Regions from separate parts of the Pseudomonas sp. MYb327 genome, predicted to be linked through region 2. Evidence: predicted binding sites of a transcription regulator. Region 2 holds the regulator's gene; the other holds the start of a gene.
The links. Region 2 encodes FliA, which starts transcription of late flagellar genes. Its sites were predicted from a motif close to CTAAAGTTTNNNNNNNNNNNGCCGNTAA; they were not measured.
Positions count from the first base shown of each region.

Region 1: ABVN21_RS21305 (methyl-accepting chemotaxis protein) is a predicted target of FliA. The motif match lies at 2,056-2,083, and genes of this name have one in related genera.

Region 1 is NZ_CP159258.1:4,736,747-4,742,648, forward strand. It holds gene ABVN21_RS21290 (methyl-accepting chemotaxis protein) at 1-1,233, opposite strand, end outside; gene ABVN21_RS21295 (cell division protein ZapA) at 1,334-1,636, opposite strand; gene ABVN21_RS21300 (hypothetical protein) at 1,633-1,863, opposite strand; gene ABVN21_RS21305 (methyl-accepting chemotaxis protein) at 2,139-3,764, shown strand; gene ABVN21_RS21310 (potassium/proton antiporter) at 3,993-5,735, shown strand; gene mscK (mechanosensitive channel MscK) at 5,770-5,902, shown strand, end outside.
Region 2 is NZ_CP159258.1:714,058-719,959, reverse strand. It holds gene ABVN21_RS03230 (protein phosphatase CheZ) at 1-310, opposite strand, end outside; gene ABVN21_RS03225 (chemotaxis response regulator CheY) at 330-701, opposite strand; gene fliA (RNA polymerase sigma factor FliA) at 868-1,608, opposite strand; gene fleN (flagellar synthesis regulator FleN) at 1,605-2,435, opposite strand; gene flhF (flagellar biosynthesis protein FlhF) at 2,552-3,880, opposite strand; gene flhA (flagellar biosynthesis protein FlhA) at 3,893-5,902, opposite strand, start outside.

The DNA of each region.
Region 1 (5,902 bases), 2.1 Mb from region 2:
CATTTCGTGGACCGCGGTGGCGACCATGTCGGTCATTTCCTGCTGACGTCCGGATCGCTCAGCGGTGTTGTCCACCACCCGTGCGACCTGGCCGACGGCGGTGCGCAAGCGTTCGCTGGTGGTCAGCACTTCCCCGATCATGTCGCGCTGGCTGTCGAGGAACCGATTGAACCCGCGAGCCAGATCACCCAGCTCATCGGCACGACTGGCATCCAGCCGATGGGTCAAATCCCCACCACCGCTACCAATGGCCACCAGCGCCGCTGTTACTTGACGAATCGGGCGCACCAAGCCACGAGCAAGCAAAACCACCAGCAACAGGCACACCAGCGCCACGGCCAGGCCGATGCCGCTGCTCATCCACATGGCGCGTCGGGCTTCGGCATAGATTTGCGACTGCGGCACTTCGGCCACCAGTGTCCAGCCGAGATCTCGCAGAGGCAGGCTTAAGGCGAGAAAGTCTTCGCCATCGCGCACGAAGCTGCTGTTGGTGGCGGTTTTTTGACCCATGACCGATTGTGCCGCCGACGCACCAATCTGCTCGGCCAGGCTGCGTTTGCCGCTGAATTGCGCCTCGGGGTGAACCTGGACCAAACCGTCGGAACGCACGAGATAGACCTTGCCGCGCTCACCGAAACTGAAGTTGTGAATCAGCTCCGACAGCTCTTTCATGCTCAGGCCAAGGCCCGCAACGCCCACGACTTTGCCTGCCTTCTCGACTTTAAGGTCGATGAAAAGCGTCAATTCTCCGGTGGCTGTGTCGGTGTCGATATTGAGGGTGCGCGGCTGGTTGCTGTCGAGGAACGCATAGAACCAGGCGTCTTTCGGATTGGAACGGCTGAGAGTGCGGTCCAGGCCTTTTTCGGTGAAATAGTGGTTGGACGCGGTGCCGACAATCAGCGCGGTAAAAGCTTTGTGTTCGGCGCGGATGCCTTCGAGGTATGTGGTGAATGTTGCGGCCTGGGCACTGTTTTCACCCTCGGCCAGCCAGTCGCGCACCATGCTGTTGCTGGCGATGTCCTTGGCGGCGGTGAGCGGTTGAACGAGGATGCGCTCGATGTCGTTGCGCATCGCTTCGATGCTCGACGGCAGCGCTTGTTCAACCAGATAGCTCTGGGCGAGACGGTTGACCACGAGGGTATAAATGCCAACCACGATCAGGATACTGACCAACAGGGCGGTGCCCATGCTCAGGATCAACTGCCACTGAATACTGCGTCGCCAGAAATGCATGGAGCACCCCCAAAGAATAAGAGGCTGAAACACTGCAACAGCCGTGCCGATTGTATACAGCGCAAACGACAATTTATTCTTTGGTTGTGCGCAAAGCCGATCAGGCCTGATTGATCGTCTTGGAGATCACTTCAACCGTGGCGCTGACTTGCTCTTGGTAACGGTCGAGTTCGAGCTTGTGTTGCTTCTGCATTTCGATCTGCTGCGAACAAAGATTCATCGCGGCCAGTACCAGCAGGCGGTCACCGATCAGCGTCGGGTACTTCCGTTTGGTGTCGGCCAGGGCAGCTTTCAACATCATTGCAGCGTCCAGCAGGGTTTGCTCTTCCCCGGCCGGCGCCTTGATCGAATAGTCCTCCCCCAGGATCGAGACGACTTTTACCCCTGCGGCGTTGTAACTCATGCGCTGACAGGGCCAGCGCTGACGCGCTCAACCAGGGCCTGGATGCGTGCGGCGGTAGCGCCCTGTTTCTCTTCCTGCTCCATCAGGTTCAGTTGCAGGCTTTCGTTTTCATCCTTGGCCTGGGCCAGTTCGGCGCTCAGGGTCTGGTTGGTGCTGACCAACGTCTGGTTCTGTTGCACCAGGTCGCTGACCAGTTGTTCCAATTGGCTTAGGGATGTTTCCAACATTTTGATTTTCCAGGCATTTTCAAAGGGCGCGTACGATAAAGAAAAGTCACCACGGATGCCAGGGTTATCCAGGCGCAAGGCCTTGATTTTGCTGGCGAGTGACCTCCTTCGCGAACTTTAAAGACTGTGATTGACCCATCTGGTTCCTGCACTTCGTCGCCACAGCGTTTATGCGGCAAAAACGCGCAAGCGCTCAAGACTTTAGCCGCATGACCGATAAGCCACTCATACGTCAGCCTCGGCACTGCTCAAGTGCGCTCTTTTCGGTAACCACCATGTCCCTTCGTAATATGAATATCGCCCCGCGAGCGTTCCTCGGTTTTGCCCTGATCGGCGGCTTGATGATGGTGTTGGGGGTGTTTGCCCTGAACCAGATGAGCAAGATTCGCGGCGCTGCCGAAAACATCACCGTCACCAGCGTGCCGAGCATCACGAGCCTCGACGAGTTCACCCAACTGACCCTGCGTCTGCGCGTGTTGTCGTATCGTCTGCTGGTGAACCGCGAGCCAGACATTCAGCAAAAGACCATGGAGTTGCTGGATCTGCGCAATCAACAGATCCGCACCGCCCAGGCCACTTACGAAAAACTGATCAGCAGCCCGCAGGAGCGCGCCGCCTACGATCAATACGTGCAGTTGCTCGCGCAGTACCGCCAGATCGAAGACCGGATGAAGACCCTGTCGCGCAACAATCAGGTCGACGAACTGCGCAGCCTGCTCAACGCCGATTTGCTGAGCAACTCCGAAGCGGTCAACGCGGTGTTGAGCAAGCTGGTGGAGATCAACACCCAGCAGACCCTCGACACCAACCAGCAAGCGGCGGATCAGTACGACTCGGCGTTCAATCTGGTCATTACCCTGCTGGTCATTGCTACCGGCCTGACCGTGCTGTTCGCGTGGTTGCTGACCAACAGCATCACCAAACCGATCGCTAACGCCCTGAGCGCCGCCGAGCAAATCGCCGAAGGCAACCTGACTCGCCCGATCAAGGTCGACGGGGAGGACGAGGCTGGTCGCCTGCTGGCGGCGATGGCGAAGATGCAGGACAAACTGCGCGACACCCTGCAGCGGATTTCCGGTTCGGCAACGCAATTGGCGTCCGCTGCTGAAGAACTCAACAGCGTCACCGACGAAAGCGCCCGTGGCCTGACCCAGCAGAACAACGAAATCGAACAGGCCGCCACGGCGGTCAACGAGATGACCAGCGCCGTGGAAGAAGTCGCGCGCAACGCCGTCAGCACGTCCGAAGCGTCGAAAAACGCCACCACGTCCGCCGGCGACGGTCGTGATCTGGTGCAGGAAACCGTCAGCGCCATCGAACGCATGAGCGCCGATGTTCAGAGCACTGCGACCTTGATTGGCGACCTGGCCAATGAATCCCGTGACATCGGCAAGGTGCTGGATGTCATTCGCGGCCTGGCCGACCAGACCAACCTGCTGGCCTTGAACGCGGCCATTGAAGCCGCGCGGGCCGGTGAAGCGGGTCGCGGGTTTGCGGTGGTGGCGGACGAGGTTCGCGCCTTGGCCCACCGCACCCAGCAGTCCACCAGCGAAATCGAACGCATGATCGGCAGCATTCAGAGCGGCACCGAGCACGCCGTGGATTCGATGCGCAACAGCACCGAGCGCGCCGAGTCGACCCTGAACATCGCCCGTGGCGCCGGGATGTCGCTGGACACCATCAACAGCGCGATTGTCGAAATCAACGAGCGCAACCTGGTGATCGCCAGCGCTGCTGAAGAACAGGCGCAAGTGGCCCGGGAAGTGGATCGCAATCTGGTCAACATTCGGGACTTGTCGGTGCAATCGGCGACGGGTGCCAATCAGACGAGTGCGGCGAGCAGTGAGCTGTCGCGTTTGGCCGTAGACCTGAACACCATGGTTGGGCGGTTTAGCATCTAATCCATAGACGCCCCGATCTGTAGGAGCCGGCTTGCTGGCGATGGCGCCAGTGAAATCGCTATCGCCAGCCACCCGGCTCCTACAAGGATCGCGTAGGGCTGAAAGCGCGCCGGGCTTTTGATCTGCAAAAGCTTTTTGACAGCATCACATTTCAACAGGTTAGAATCGCTGGCACGCAGACTGCATGGTCAGTTTGTGCCCGCCTTTCAGCTTTCTGGAGTACTGCCTTTGAATGCGACGACCATCAACAGCCTGTTCTTGATCGGCGCGTTGCTGGTAGGTGCGAGCATTCTGGTGAGTTCCCTTTCTTCCCGCCTCGGCATCCCGATTCTGGTGATTATCCTGGCCGTGGGCATGGCCGCCGGCGTCGATGGCGGCGGCATTATTTTCGACAACTACCCCACGGCTTATCTGGTCGGCAACCTCGCACTGGCGGTGATCCTGCTCGACGGCGGCTTGCGCACCCGGGTATCGAGTTTCCGCGTGGCGTTATGGCCAGCGTTGTCGCTGGCGACTGTCGGGGTGTTGATTACCACCGGGCTGACCGGCATGGCCGCAGCCTGGTTGTTCGACCTGAATCTGATTCAAGGCTTGTTGATTGGCGCCATTGTCGGTTCCACCGACGCCGCCGCGGTGTTCTCGCTGCTGGGCGGCAAAGGCCTGAACGAACGGGTGACCGCCAGCCTGGAAATCGAATCCGGCAGCAACGACCCCATGGCGGTGTTCCTCACCGTGACCCTGATAGACATGCTTGCCAGCGGCCAGACCGGCCTGCACTGGAGCCTGCTGACTCACCTGCTGCGCGAGTTCGGCATCGGCGGCGTGATTGGCCTGGGCGGTGGCTGGTTGATGCTGCAACTGGTCAACCGCATCAACCTGGCCACCGGCCTCTATCCGATCCTGGTCATCGCCGGCGGCCTGGTGGTGTTCGCGCTGACCAACGCCTTGCATGGCAGCGGCTTCCTGGCGGTGTACTTGTGCGGCCTGGTGATCGGCAATCGCCCGGTGCGCAGCCGACACGGCATCCTGCACATGCTCGACGGCATGGCCTGGCTCGCACAGATCGGCATGTTTCTGGTGTTGGGCCTGCTGGTCACGCCTCACGACTTGCTGCCGATTGCCCTGCCGGCTCTCGCCCTGGCGCTGTGGATGATTCTGTTTGCCCGGCCACTGTCGGTGATCGTTGGCCTGTTGCCGTTCAAGGCGTTCCACGGCCGCGAGAAGGTCTTCATTTCCTGGGTCGGCTTGCGCGGCGCAGTCCCGATCATTCTGGCGGTGTTCCCGCTGATGGCTGGCCTGCCCAATGCCCAGCTCTACTTCAACCTTGCCTTCTTTATCGTGCTGGTTTCGCTGCTGGTGCAGGGCACGAGCCTGCCGTGGGTGGCAAAGCTTTTGAAAGTGACCGTTCCGCCAGAGCCTGCGCCGATCTCTCGCTCCGCCCTCGAAGTCCACGTCACCAGCGAGTGGGAGCTGTTCGTTTATCGCCTCGGCGCGGAAAAATGGTGCATCGGCTCGCCCCTTCGCGAACTGAAAATGCCCGAAGGCACACGCATCGCGGCACTGTTTCGTGGCCAGCAACTGCTCCATCCGTCGGGTAGTACGGTGCTCGAAGTGGACGATTTGCTCTGCGTAATCGGCCATGAACACAACCTTCCTGCACTTGGAAAACTGTTCAGCCAGGCACCGCAACGCGGCCTCGACTTGCGCTTCTTCGGCGACTTCGTACTCGAAGGAGACGCCCAACTGGCCGCGGTTGCTGCCCTGTACGGGTTGAAGGTCGAAGGCATCGATCCGGAGATGTCCCTGGGCAAGTTCATTGCCCAGAAAGTGGGGGGCGCACCGGTGGTTGGCGACCAGGTGGAATGGAACAACACCATCTGGACCGTCGCGGTCATGGACGGGAACAAGATCGGCAAAGTGGGCGTCAGATTCCCCGAAGGAAGTCGCCCGGGCCCCGGGCTCTTCCTCTAAACTCCATTCTTCGCCTCGTATCTGATCGGTCTCTATGTCAAGCCTGCGCACTTTTTTCGTCATGGTCCTTTTGGGCCTGAGCCTCTCTGCCGGTACCTTACAAGCCGCCGAACCGCCCACCCGCGAATCCGTGCAGGCGAGCCTGGACAAGATCGCCGACCGTAAAC
Region 2 (5,902 bases):
TGGTGCGGTTGGCAGCAGCCTCGGTCAGCTTGACCACATACCCCAGACGCTCGGTGGCGTCGGTGATTTGCGACACTTCCTCGGCTTGCGGCATGTTCGGGTCAATCTGGAAATTGACGATCGCGCTATGTAGCTCGCGGGTGAGCTTGCCCACTTCCTGATACAGGCCGCGGTCACGGGTCTGGTTGAGCTCATGGATCAATTGCACAGCATCGCCAAACCTGCCTTTTTCAAGGCTCGCGACCAGTTCGACGGCGTGTTTTTTCAGGGTCGATTCAAAATCGCCCTGCGAAGATTCGTTATGCCCCATAGCTCCCCCGTGGCGCAGTTCAACCGATGCGTTCGAAAATCTTCTCGATTTTTTCTTTCAACGCCTGGGCCGTGAAGGGCTTGACTACATAGCCGTTTACACCGGCCTGGGCTGCTTCGATGATCTGTTCGCGCTTGGCTTCAGCGGTCACCATCAGCACTGGCAAGTGCTTGAGTTTTTCATCGGCACGCACGTGGCGCAGCAGATCGATACCGGTCATGCCAGGCATGTTCCAGTCCGTCACCAGAAAGTCGATGCTCCCGCTGTTGAGCACCGGAATGGCCGTGGTGCCATCGTCGGCCTCGACCGTGTTGGTGAACCCAAGGTCACGCAACAGGTTTTTTATGATCCGCCGCATCGTTGAGAAGTCATCAACGATGAGGATTTTCATGTTCTTGTCCAATTCGACCTCCAAGCAGACTAAAACGCGCCCAGCACCTGGACGCGCCATTTCAATCAATCTGGCAAAGCACTCGATGACTGTCTGGAGTACAACGGATCGAGACCGGCGCGGTTCAACACCCCACCAGCCACGTCGCAGTGCCCCCACACTGCCTTCAGCGCGCTCGCCACTCTCCCAAACGCCCCCGCAAACGGGCCGCGCACTGGCTGTGTAACTGGCTGACCCGAGATTCGCTAACCCCCAGGACTTCACCGATTTCCTTGAGATTCAACTCTTCGTCGTAGTACAGCGCCAACACCAGTCGCTCACGCTCCGGCAAATTGGCAATCGCGTCCGCCAGCGCCGCCTGGAAGCGTTCATCTTCCAGGTCGCGTGACGGCTCGAGATGAGCACTCGCGCCATCCTCGTGCAGCCCTTCGTGTTCGCCGTCCTGCAACAGATCGTCGAAACTGAATAATCGGCTGCCGAGGGTGTCGTTCAAAATCCCGTAATAATCGTCGAGACTCAATTGGAGTTCGGCCGCAACTTCGTGATCTTTAGCGTCACGGCCGGTTTTAGCTTCAATCGAGCGAATAGCATCGCTGACCATCCGGGTATTGCGGTGGACCGAACGTGGCGCCCAGTCCCCTTTGCGCACTTCATCGAGCATGGCGCCGCGGATTCGAATGCCCGCGTACGTTTCGAAACTCGCGCCTTTGCTGGCGTCGTATTTTGTTGATACTTCAAGCAGGCCGATCATCCCGGCCTGAATCAGGTCTTCGACCTGGACACTGGCCGGCAGGCGCGCCAGCAAGTGGTAGGCAATGCGTTTGACCAGTGGCGCGTAACGCTCGATCAGCTCGTACTGCGCGTCACGCGCCGACTTCTTGTAGAGGTTGTAACCGCTGGCCGTCATAGCACGGGTCCTGCCGTTTGTTGCACGAGGCGCTCGACGAAAAACTCCAGGTGCCCGCGCGGGTTGGCTGGCAGCGGCCAGGTATCGACCTTTTGGGCGATGGCCTTGAACGCCAGCGAGCACTTGGAACGCGGGAACGCTTCGTAGACCGCGCGCTGCTTCTGCACGGCCTTGCGCACGCTTTCGTCGTACGGCACAGCGCCGACGTATTGCAGGGCGACGTCCAGGAAGCGGTCAGTGACCTTGGTCAGTTTGGCGAACAGGTTACGGCCTTCCTGCGGGCTCTGGGCCATATTGGCCAGGACGCGGAAACGATTCATGCCGTAATCGCGGTTGAGCAATTTGATCAATGCGTAGGCGTCAGTGATCGAAGTCGGCTCGTCGCAGACCACCAGCAACACTTCTTGCGCAGCGCGTACGAAACTGACTACCGAGTCACCAATACCTGCAGCGGTGTCGATCACCAGCACGTCGAGGTTGTCGCCAATATCGCTGAAAGCCTGGATCAGACCGGCGTGTTGCGCCGGGCTCAAGTGAACCATGCTCTGGGTGCCGGAAGCCGCCGGAACGATGCGGATACCGCCCGGTCCTTGCAACAGCACGTCGCGCAGTTCGCAGCGGCCTTCGATCACGTCGGCCAGAGTACGTTTGGGTGTCAGTCCCAGCAGAACGTCGACGTTCGCCAGGCCCAGGTCGGCGTCCAGCAACATGACGCGCCGGCCAAGCTCAGCCAAAGCCAGGGACAAGTTCACTGACACGTTAGTTTTCCCGACGCCACCTTTGCCGCCGGTCACCGCGATCACCTGTACGGGATGCATGCTGCCCATGTTATTTCTTTACCTTGTCTTGCATAGACGGAGGCCACATTACTGGCTGCGCGTTCTCAACCGGAACAATGCATGGCAGACCATCGATGTAGGTACAAAAACTATTCATTTTTACCTCAGCCAACCTGCTTGGTCGGACTGTGGTAGATGTCAGCGAACATGTCAGCCATGGCTTCTTCGCTGGGTTCTTCCTGCATTTGCACGCTGACGGCGCGGCTAACCAACTGATGACGACGCGGCAGATGCAAATCATCCGGAATCCGCGGGCCATCGGTCAGGTAGGCCACTGGCAATTCATGACTGATGGCCAGGCTCAACACCTCGCCCAGACTGGCCGTTTCATCCAGTTTAGTCAGAATGCAGCCGGCAAGCCCGCAACGCTTGTAACTGTGATAAGCGGCGGTTAGAACCTGTTTCTGGCTGGTGGTTGCCAGGACCAGATAATTTTTTGATTTGATGCCACGACCGGCCAGGCTTTCGAGCTGCATGCGCAGCGCCGGATCGCTGGCCTGCAGGCCGGCGGTGTCGATCAGCACCACGCGCTTGCGCAGCAGTGGATCCAGCGCCTGCACCAGCGATTGCCCCGGATCGACGTGCGTCACCGATACGTTGAGAATCCGACCGAGGGTCTTGAGTTGTTCCTGGGCGCCGATGCGGAAGCTGTCCATGCTCACCAGCGCGATGTTCTGCGCGCCGTATTTGAGCACGTAACGAGCAGCCAGCTTGGCCAGGGTGGTGGTCTTGCCCATGCCGGCAGGGCCGACCATGGCAATCACGCCGCCCTCTTCCAGCGGTTCAATTTCCGGCGTGGCAATCATTCGCGCCAGATGCGCCAGCAACATGCGCCAGGCCTGACGAGGTTCTTCAATATCGGTAATCAGCGCGAGCAAATCCCGCGACAACGGGCCGGACAGCCCGATGCGTTGCAAACGGCGCCAGAGGTTGGCCTGAGCCGGGCGGCTGCCCTGCAGTTGATTCCAGGCCAGGGAGCCAAGCTGTACTTCCATCAGCTCGCGCAGGCTGTTGAGTTCGGAACGCATGGAGTCGAACGCCCGTGGATCAACACCGCTGGAGGCAGGCGCCGGGGCTGGCGCAGGACGACGAGGCTCGCTGTAGGTCGGTTCGATCAGTGGTTCGGCGGCGGTCAGCGGCAGGCCGGCGAACAACTGGCGATTGGTCGCATTGTCGCTCTCGCCATCACTTCGCAGGCTCAATTCGGCCTGGGCGGTGACGATCCGCGACTGAGTCTTGCGCAACTCGTCTTCGAGCTCCATGTTCGGCACGCGCGGGGCCAACGCCGACAGCTTGTAATCCAGGGCAGCCGTCAGCTCGACACCACCGGCGATGCGGCGGTTGCCAATGATGGCGGCATCGGCGCCCAGCTCATCACGAACCAGCTTCATGGCCTGACGCATATCGGCGGCGAAAAAACGCTTAACTTGCATAAACCACTACCCTCAGCCGTTGGGCCCTACTGTCGCAACGATGGTCACTTGCTTGTTGTCAGGAATTTCCTGGTACGCCAACACGTGCAAACCCGGGACTGCCAGTCGGCCAAATCGCGAGAGCATCGCGCGAACCGGACCGGCCACCAGCAGAATCACCGGTTGACCTTGCATCTCTTGACGCTGCGCGGCGTCGATCAACGAACGCTGCAGCTTTTCAGCCATGCTTGGCTCCAGCAGAACGCCCTCTTCCGAGCCTTGTCCTGCCTTCTGCAGACTATTGAGCAATATTTGTTCCAACCTTGGCTCCAGCGTGATAACTGGCAGCTCCGACTCAGTGCCTACAATGCTTTGGACGATTGCGCGGGATACGCCGACGCGCACCGCGGCCACCAATGCGGCAGTATCTTGACTCTTGGCAGCGTTGTTCGCGATGGCTTCGGCGATGCTGCGGATGTCGCGCACCGGCACTTGCTCGGCCAACAACGCTTGCAGCACCTTGAGCAACTGCGACAGCGATACCACGCCCGGCACCAGCTCTTCCGCCAGTTTTGGCGAGCTTTTGGCCAGCAATTGCATGAGTTGCTGCACTTCTTCGTGGCCGATCAGCTCGCTGGAGTGCTTGTACAAAATCTGGTTCAAGTGGGTTGCCACTACTGTACTGGCATCGACCACTGTATAGCCAAGGGATTGCGCCTGCGAACGCTGGCTGATTTCGATCCAGACCGCCTCCAGGCCGAAAGCCGGATCTTTGGCGGTTATGCCGTTAAGCGTGCCGTAGACCTGCCCCGGGTTAATCGCCAGCTCGCGCTCCGGGTAAATCTCGGCCTCGGCCAGGATCACACCCATCAGGGTCAGACGATAGGCGCTCGGCGCCAGGTCGAGGTTGTCACGAATGTGCACGGTCGGCATCAGGAAGCCGAGGTCCTGGGACAGCTTCTTGCGCACGCCCTTGATCCGCGCGAGCAACTGACCGCCCTGGTTACGGTCCACCAGCGGAATCAGGCGATAACCCACTTCCAGGCCAATCATGTCGATTGGCGTCACGTCATCCCAGCCCAGCTCCTTGGTTTCCTGGGCGCGAGCCGGCGAAGGCAACAGTTCCTGCTGACGCTTGACCTCTTGCAGCGCTTGAACCTTGGCCACATTCTGCTTTTTCCAGAACAGGTAGGCTCCACCAGCGGCCAGAGCCGCCATGGTCAGAAAAGAGAAATGCGGCATGCCGGGCACCAGGCCCATGACTGCCATCAGTCCCGCCGCCACTGCCAGCGCTTTTGGCGAGGCGAACATCTGGCGATTGATTTGCTTGCCCATGTCTTCCGAGCCGGAAGCACGGGTCACCATGATCGCCGCTGCCGTGGACAACAACAGTGATGGCAATTGCGCCACCAAACCGTCACCAATGGTCAACAGCGCGTAAACCTTGCCGGCATCACCGAAGGTCATGCCGTGCTGGAAGATACCCACCGCCATACCGCCGATCAGGTTGATGAACAGAATCAACAGGCCGGCGATGGCGTCACCACGAACGAATTTGCTGGCACCGTCCATGGAGCCGTAGAACTCAGCTTCCTGTGCCACTTCCATCCGGCGCAACTTGGCCTGGTTCTGGTCGATCAGGCCGGCGTTCAAGTCGGCGTCGATGGCCATTTGTTTGCCGGGCATCGCATCGAGGGTGAATCGCGCGCTCACCTCGGAAATCCGTCCGGCACCCTTGGTCACCACGACGAAGTTGATGATCATCAAAATCGCGAAAACCACGATACCAACCACGTAGTTACCGCCGATCACCACCTCACCGAAGGCCTGAATCACCTTACCGGCAGCGGCATGACCATCCTGACCGTGGAGCATCACCACCCGCGTGGACGCCACGTTCAACGCCAGCCGCAGCAATGTCGCCACCAGCAGAATGGTCGGAAACACCGCGAAATCCAGCGGCCGCAAGGCGTACACGCAGACCAGCAGCACAACAATCGACAGGGCAATATTGAAGGTGAAAAACACGTCCAACAGGAACGG